DNA from 2 places in the Kitasatospora sp. NPDC001175 genome. Region 1 is predicted to be linked to the other one. Evidence: riboswitches for the same ligand, from Rfam matches in the RefSeq annotation. Region 1 holds a riboswitch; the other holds the start of a gene.

Region 1 (4,243 bases):
CGGCATCGCCGTCTACCGGGATGCCAGTGGAACCGTCTGGCTCACCCAGGACTTCTCCAACTGACCCGTCCGTCAAGGACGTAGGCCGAGGTCGACCCGCCCCCCCGGGGGGCGGGTCGGGCGCCTCCGCCTCGCGGGCGCCAGGCCCGTGGGGCGGAGCGCGCACGGCGGAACCTCGCACGGTCGGGCGGGTCGGCGGTCGCCGGCCCCTCGGCGACGACCCCGATAGCCAAGTGGGGATATTTCCTCAAATATTTGTCGATGTACCGTCATTTCAGTGCGAGGGGGTGGTTAGCGGCCCGGCCCGGGTGGGCAGAATGCATCCGGTTCGTGCTCGTACGCTCCCCGCGTGCGCTGCGCGCCCACTCACGCCGTACGTCCGCCGTCCAGTACCACCGCACGCCGAGCCGCGCCGCCGCGCACTGCACCACCCCGCCGTGCGCGGGCGCCGCTTGCACCGCTCGCGCCGCGCGATCCGCACCGCACCACCCGCTGAACAGCGTGGGGCTCGACGCCGTGAGCTCCGCCGGCCGAAGGGGGAATCGAGATGCCGCTACCGGTTGGCAGAGCCGCTGTGCTGGGAGGCAGCCTGGCCGGACTGCTGCACGCCTGGGTCCTCGCCGAGGCGGGCTGGCGGGTGACCGTGGTGGAGCGCGACCGTCGGCCGGGCAAGGCCGAGTTCGCCGGGGGAGTCCCGCAGGCCCGGCAGGCGCACCTGCTGATGCCGGCCGGCCTGTACGCCATCGAGCGGCTGCTGCCGGGCACGACCGAGCTGCTCACCGGTGAGGGCGCGCAGCGCTTCGGCCTGGCCACCGACATCCGCTGGCTCACGCCGGCCGGCTGGCTGGACTCCTTCTCGCCCCGGCACACCATCGTGAGCTTCACCCGCCCGTTGATCGACTGGGCGCTGCGTCACCAGGTCCTCCTCCACCCGGGCGTCGAGGCGCGGGATGGCGTCGAGGCGGTCGGACTCGCCGTCGCCGGAACGCGGATCGCCGGAATCCGCTGCCGTGAGCGCGGAACCCGCGACCGCACCGAGTCGGTGCTGCCCGCTGAGGTGGTGGTCGACGCCACCGGCCGGACCTCCCGGGCCCCGCACTGGCTGACCGAACTCGGGCTCGGCGCACCGGAGGAGAGCGTGGTGGACGGCGGTGTCGGCTACTGCACCGGGCTGTTCCGCCGGGCCGGGGCGGACCTGGCTGGCGGCCGTGCGATGTACCTGCAGCCCAGGCCCGGCCGCAATCCCCGGTTCGGGATCCTGGTCCCGGTGGAGGGTGATCGCTGGATGGTGACGGTCGGCGGGATGCGCGGCTTCACCCCGCCCACCGATCCCGATGGATTCCTCTCCTTCGCACGGGAGTTGAGCGTCCCGGAGTTCTACGAGGTGGTCCGGGGACTGGAGCCGGTAGCCCCGATCCACGGCTTCCGTCCGCCGCCCAGCCGGCGGCGGCACTACGAGCGCCTGGCCGACCTCCCCGAGGGGCTGCTCGTGGTCGGTGACGCGGCCTGCACCTTCAATCCGATCTACGGGCAGGGCATGTCCGTGGCGGCCCGGTCCGCGCTGGTGCTGCGCGAACTGCTCCCGGCCGGCGCCCGTCCGGCACGCGGGCCGGGCGCGGCAGGAAGAACAGGTGTCGCACTCCCGGTGGACTCCCGGAGGATCCAGCGCGCGGTGTCCCGCGAGGCGGGGGCGGCCTGGCAGATGGCCTCCTCGGAGGACCTGCGCTACGAAACCACCGTCGGCGGCCGCAGGAATCCGCTGCTGAAGCTCCAGCACGCCTATATGGACCGGGTGTTGAGTGCCGCCCTGAGCCACCGGGCCGCACAGGGCGCCTTCATCGACGCCCTCTCGCTGACCGCACCGCCGAGCGGGCTCTTCACACCCGCGGTGCTCTGGCAGGCCGCCCTGCACGGCGGTTCGAGGGGCCGGCGCGCCGAATCCCGATCTCGGAGCGGGCGGTAAATCGGCTCATTGATACCGGAGTTGCGCGGGGTGGCACCGGGGTTCCCGTTCGGACCGAGAGGAACGGTCAAAATTCGGTAAATGTGTTCGGCGCGCCCTTCCGGTGGGTCTACGCTTGACGAGGTTTGAAAAGGCACCTCGTTCGGTGAGGCGTCTTCACGGACACAGGCCACTGATCCCAACCGTCGAGAGACGCTCCGGATCAGGACAGATCCTCCCGACCTAAGGGTTGATCCCAAGTGGCTTCCGACCTGCGGGCCGGATCACGCCGTGGAGTGCCAAAGCTCTGACGAGTTGGGGTGAGCCGGCCGCTGAGGCTGGTCCGCTCCTTGCCGTGTCGATACGACGCACCGCTGCGTCCCGGCCGGAAGGAGGCGAGAGACATGGATTCGAGTTGCAGTAGTCCGGGCCATAAACGGGCCCATAACCGCATGTCCTCGTTCTCCATCGGCACGCGGTAACAACCCCCTCCACGAGAATTTCTGACATACCGTCGGCTCAGTGCGGCGCCATGCCCTCATTTCCTTATGACCTCATGGCGTTATTTCGCCATGGGCTGCCGCGGTATGCCCTGGTGGCGGGGATTGCTGCTGCGCGCCGCCCGAACTCTCCCCCTGAACCGGGGGGCAAGGGAGGTTCGCCATGACCGACACCACCATGACCCCACCGACGATCCCGGCGCCGCGCGCCGCGGTCCTCGACGACGCCCACATCGGCGACATCCAGGGCGCCCTGGGCACCATCAGCCTCAGCGACACCGCGCCGCGGCAGGGCCTCTCCGCCAAGCTCAAGACGCTGCTGGCGATCGTCGGCCCCGGCCTGATCGTGATGGTCGGCGACAACGACGCCGGAGCGTTCTCCACCTACGGCAGCGCCGGCCAGAACTACGGCACCCACCTGCTGTGGACCCTGCTGCTGCTGGTTCCCGTGCTCTACGTCAACCAGGAGATGGTGCTCAGGCTGGGTGCGGTCACCGGTGTCGGCCATGCCCGCCTCATCCTCGAGCGCTTCGGCAGGTTCTGGGGCGCGTTCAGCGTGATCGATCTTTTCCTGCTCAACGCGCTGACGTTGGTGACGGAGTTCATCGGGGTCACGCTGGCGGCGGGCTACCTCGGCCTGCCGAAGGTCGCCTCGGTGGTCCTGGCCGCCGCGGTCATCATCGCCTCCGCCTTCACCGGGTCGTTCCGCCGCTTCGAGCGGATCGCGGTCGCGCTGTGCGTCGGCTCGCTGCTGCTGGTGCCGATCTACTTCATGGTCCACCCGAAGACCTCGCAGATGGCGCACGACTTCTTCGTCCCCGGCATGCCGGGCGGCGGTGGCGAGTTGGCCACCGTGATGCTGCTGATCATCAGTATCGTCGGCACCACGGTCGCCCCCTGGCAGCTCTTCTTCCAGCAGTCGTACGTCATCGACAAGCGGATCACCCCGCGCTTCATGAAGTACGAGAAGGTCGACCTGTGGATCGGCATCGTCATCGTGGTCGTCGGCGCCGCGGCGATGATGGGCTTCACCGCCGCCGCGTTCGCCGGCACCGACGGCGCCGGCCAGTTCACCGACGCGGCGGGCGTGGCCAAGGGACTGGAGGAGCACGCGGGCAAGCTGGTCGCCGTGCTGTTCGCGATCGCCCTGCTGGACGCCTCGATCATCGGCGCCTTCGCGGTCTCCCTCTCCACGGCCTACGCCATCGGCGACGTCTTCGGCATCAAGCACTCGCTGCACCGCGGGGTCGGCGGCGCCAAGGGCTTCTACGCCGTCTACGCGGGTCTGGTCGCGGCCGCCGCCGTCATCGTCCTGGTCGCGAGCGACGGCACGCTGGGCCTGCTCACCCAGGGCGTCCAGGTCCTGGCCGGTGTGCTGCTGCCCTCCGCCTCGGTCTTCCTGCTGCTGCTGTGCAACGACAAGGAGGCCCTGGGCCCCTGGGTGAACGGTCCCAGGACCAACGCCTTCACCTCCGCCGTGATCGGCGTCCTGGTCACCCTGTCCGTCATCCTGACCGCCTCCGTCCTGTGGCCGGACATCAGCTCCGGGGCGATCCTCGACATCATGGCCGGCTGCGGTGTCCTCGGGGTGCTGGCCGCCGGGTACTCCTTCACCCGCCGGCGCACCGCCACCAAGGAGGATGAGATCGACCGCACCGGGCGCGAGAACTGGCGGATGCCCCCGCTGGAGACCCTGGCCAAGCCGAAGGTCTCCACCGCGTACAAGATCGGCATGGGCGCGCTGCGCACCTACCTGCTGGTCGCGATGATCCTGGTCGTCGTGAAGCTCATCGAGGTGGCC
Region 2 (4,243 bases), on a different contig from region 1:
CAGCTGGCGCAGGGCGTCCTGCAGGTCGTCGTCGTGGATGGCGTCGAGCCAGCCCACCGACCGCAGGCGGGTGCGGACCTCGTCCAGCCCGAGTGCCGTCTCCAGCCGTTCGTTGGCCGCACCGAACGCCTGCAGGATCGCGCCGTAGAGCTCGGCCCTGTCCCCCGTCGTGAACCGGAACATCTCCGGCGGCACCCTGCGCAACGGCTCCCCTCCTCCCCGCCGGTCACCCCGTTTCCGGCTGGCACCACAGTACGCGGACGCACCGACAGCGCCGGCCGGGTTCTCCATGCCCGCGGCGGCCGGGGTGGGACCGCTCCCCATCACCCCAGCATCCACGGCCCGAGTATCTCAGTCCGCCCACCCTGAACAGCCACATGGGATTCCCGACCCACAACCGCCATCAGCGAGACGTACCACTCCGGTCGCTGACATCATCACCACGGGGCTTCCCACCGCCGAGTGGGAGCGGATCACCGAGGACCAGGTCGCGCGGCTGGTCCGTTTCGTGTTTGCGCGGATCCTCGACGTGGCCTCGTTCCACCGCCCGGCAACTCGGGCGCGATCTTGACCATCCTTCTTCCGTGCGCACCCTGCACTTCGCCCGCCGCCACGTCACCGCCCAGGCGGCGCTTCCCCCCTCCCGAATCGCCCGGGCCCGAACCCAGAGCCTGCGCGAGACCGCTGAACTACTCTTGCCCGTACGACGGTTGCGCGCCAACCCGCGCGTCATCGGACGCGGGATGTCCCACGGGTCCCCCGAACGCACCCGGCCCAGGGGTCAAGGTCCGGTCAAGGATTGGGCTGCGGGGCTGGTGGGCGCCTATCCTTATGGAGGTTTTAACAGGCACCTCGTTCGGTGAGGCGTCTTCACGGACACAGACCACTGATCCCATCGGTCGAGAGACACTCCGGATCAGGGCAGGTCTGTGCCCGGCTCAAGGGTTGCCCCCAAGTGGCTTCTCCGCATCTCGCGGGGACACGCCGTTAAGTGCCGGAACTCTGAAGAGTCGGGGTGCGCCGGGTACTTGTACCGGCTTCTCCTTGACGCGCCGCCGTGACGTCGGGTCGCGGCCGGGAACGGAAGGAGGCGAGATGGACAGTAGTCCGGGCCATAGTAGGCCCCTTCCCATGTCGTCCTCGTCATTCTTCCGCGGCCCAAAGCGGTCCCCCCTCCCCTGATCCGTCCCGTTCACGACGGCATCTCCGCCCGGTTCACGTCCGGGTGGGATGTGCCGCCGTGCGTGCGGCGCCGTTACGGCGGCCAGGAGGCGGCGGTGCACCCTTGGGCCTCCTGATGCCTCGTCACACCGAGGCAAGGGGGTGTTCATCGTGGCTGCCACCACTCTGTTCATGTCCGCTACGGCCCGTCTGCGCGGTCGCACGGTCGACGCCGAGCGCCGCTCCACCGCCTCACGAGCCGTCCGCACGTCGCTGGTGTCCCTGGCCGGGCTGATCGGCGGTCCGGTCGCCAACCAGGCCGGCCAGGAGGTGGGGCGCATCGTCGACGTGGTCGCCCGCCTCTACGGACCCGAGCCCTATCCGCCGGTCACCGGCCTGATCATCCGCATCGGGCGGCGACGCGCCTTCATCGCCGCCGACGCGATCGACAGGGTCCTCTCCGGGCAGGCGCGACTGCGCACCGCCCGCGTGGACCTGCGTGACTTCACCCGCCGCCCCGGCGAGGTGCTGCTCGCCCGAGACGTGATGGACCATCAGCTCGTCGACATCGACGGCATCCAGGTCACCCGCGCCGCCGATCTGTACCTGGCGCCGCTGGCCGACCGCACCGTCCTGGTCGGGGTGGACGTCTCCCTCTCCACCCTGCTGCGCCGCATCGGCCCCCGCCGCTGGCAGATCCGCCCCACCCCGGAACGCGTCCTGGACTGGCAGTCCGTCGCCCCGTTCGGCGAGCAGGCCATGCACGGGCCCGCCGAGGTGCGGCTGCGCGCGTCGCGTTCCGCGCTGCACCGCATGCGTCCGGCCGACCTCGCCGACATCCTCGAGGACCTCGGCCGACACGAACGGCAGCAGCTGCTGGACTGGCTGGAGCCGGAGCATGCCGCGGACGCGCTGGAGGAGATGGAACCGGCCGAGCTGGAGAACCTGCTCCGCGAAGCGCCGCCCGAGCACGCCGCCCGGCTGGTGGACGAGATGGAGCCGGACGAGGCCGCGGACGCCCTGCGCGACCTGCTCCCCGGCGAGCGCGAGACCCTGTTGGCACGCATGCCCGCCCCCGAGGCTGCCGAGCTGCGCACCCTGCTCACCCACCGCGAGGGCACCGCCGGCGGCGCGATGACCACCCTGCTGGTCACCGCCCGTCCCTCGCAGACGATCGCCGATGTGCGCGCGGAACTGGCCGCGCAGGCCGAGCACCGCACCGAGGTCGACGCAGTCGCCGTGCTGGACGACGATGACCGCCTGATCGGCGACATCCCGCTGTTCGACCTGGCGGTGGCCGAGGACACCGCGGTGGTCGCGGACCTGGTGGCCTGGCTCGCCCAGTTCGGCCCGCCGGTCACCGTGCGGCCCGACACCCGCCTGGCCGAGGCCGCCGACCACCTTGTCGCCGCCCGCGCCACCTCCCTGCTCGTCGTCGACCAGGACGCGCACCCACTTGGCCGGATCCTGGCCGACGACATCCTCGACGCCCTGCTGCCCGAGCGCGGGCGCCTGCACTTCCGGAGGCTTCTCAAGTGACCCGCGACCTCGACACCGTCACCGCGGCAGCCACCGCGCCGCCCGCCGTCGCAGCGCCTTCCCGCCGCAGAGGGCTGCGCCGTCTGGCCGCCGTCGCGATGGTCGCCGGCCCCGGCCTGGTGGCCGCGAACGCCGGGAACGACGCCGCCGGCATCGCCACCTACGCCTCGGCGGGCTCCCAGTTCACCTACGGGACGCTGTTCTTCATGGTGCTGGTCACCGTCGCCCTGGTGATGGTGCAGGAGATGGCGGTCCGGCTCGGCGCCCACACCGGCAAGGGTCTGGGCGCGCTGATCCGCGAGCAGTTCAGCCTCCGTCTGACCGCGCTCGCCGTCTTCTGCCTGCTGCTGGCCAACACCGGCCTGGTCGTCAGCGAGTTCGCCGGGATCGGCGCGGCGTTCGAGCTCCTCGGCGTTCCCAAGTGGGCGGTCATCCCGCCCTCCGCCGTCCTGTTGTGGTCCCTGGTGCTGTTCGGCTCGTACAAGTGGGCCGAGCGCATCTTCCTGGTCATGTCGCTGGCCTTCTTCGCCTACCCGGTCGCCATGGTCCTCGGTCACCCGAACTGGGGGCAGGTCGGCGAGCACCTCGTCGTGCCGCACATCGAGCCCAGCAAGGACTTCATCCTGCTGGCCGTCGCCCTGATCGGCACCACCGTCAGCCCCTACATGCAGTTCTACGCCGCCGCCGGTGTCGTCGACCGCGGAGCCAAGCCCGCCGACTACAAGCTGATCCGGGCCGACGCCGTCCTCGGCGCGGTGTTCGCCTGCCTGATCAGCCTGACCATCATCATCGCCACCGCTGCCGCGATCGGCGGCACCGGCCCCCTGGAGTCCGCCGCCCAGGCCGCTGAAGCCCTCAAGCCGGTCGCCGGGCCGAGCGCCGAGCTGCTGTTCGCGTTCGGACTGATCGGCGCCTCCGCGCTGGCCGGCGCCGTCGTTCCGCTCTCCGCCAGCTACGCCGTCGGCGAGGCCGCCGGCGTCGAACGCTCCGTCTCCCGCCGCTTCCGCGACGCCCCCCTGTTCCTCGGGCTGTTCACCGCCCAGATCGCCCTCGGCGCGATCGTCGCTCTCACCCCCGTCGATGTGATCCAGCTGCTGATCGGCACCCAGGTCCTGCAGGGCCTGATCAGCCCGGTCGTGCTCGTCTACCTCCTGGTCCTCACCAACCGCCGCTCCGTCCTGGGCGAGGCGGCCAACAGCCCCAGGTACCGCATCGCGGCCACCACCGTGGTCATCGGCGTGGCCGCCATGTCCACCATCCTGCTCGTCCAGACCGTCCTCGGCTGGTTCGGAGTCGGCTGAGCATCGTCCCGCCGGCACAGACCGCCTGGTGACCGAGCCCTACTGGTTCCAGCTGACCCGTCCCGGTTCACCTCCCGGCGACGGGGCCCCGACCACGGCCGATAGCATCGCGCACATGCTGGCGCTGCTCCACACATCGTCCGTCCACGTCCCGGTCTTCGACGCGCTTCGCGACCGCGACCACCCCGGCTTGCCCTTGCGGCACATCGTGTCCGAGGAGTTGCTGACGAGGGCCCGGACCG

The links. Region 1 has a riboswitch for magnesium ahead of ACWDAK_RS37370 (NRAMP family divalent metal transporter). Riboswitches for the same ligand answer to the same signal wherever they lie in the genome.
Region 2: it holds a riboswitch for magnesium, as region 1 does, so the genes downstream of both, ACWDAK_RS20550 (magnesium transporter MgtE N-terminal domain-containing protein) here and ACWDAK_RS37370 (NRAMP family divalent metal transporter) in region 1, are expected to answer to the same signal.

Annotation. Positions count from the first base shown of each region.
Region 1 is NZ_JBSFJU010000100.1:6,550-10,792, reverse strand. It holds gene ACWDAK_RS37380 (CAP domain-containing protein) at 1-64, shown strand, start outside; gene ACWDAK_RS37375 (NAD(P)/FAD-dependent oxidoreductase) at 548-1,963, shown strand; M-box (ykoK) riboswitch at 2,094-2,269, shown strand; gene ACWDAK_RS37370 (NRAMP family divalent metal transporter) at 2,606-4,243, shown strand, end outside.
Region 2 is NZ_JBSFJU010000027.1:22,307-26,549, forward strand. It holds gene ACWDAK_RS20545 (TIGR02677 family protein) at 1-204, opposite strand, end outside; M-box (ykoK) riboswitch at 845-1,022, shown strand; gene ACWDAK_RS20550 (magnesium transporter MgtE N-terminal domain-containing protein) at 1,333-2,700, shown strand; gene ACWDAK_RS20555 (NRAMP family divalent metal transporter) at 2,697-4,001, shown strand; gene ACWDAK_RS20560 (arylsulfatase) at 4,117-4,243, shown strand, end outside.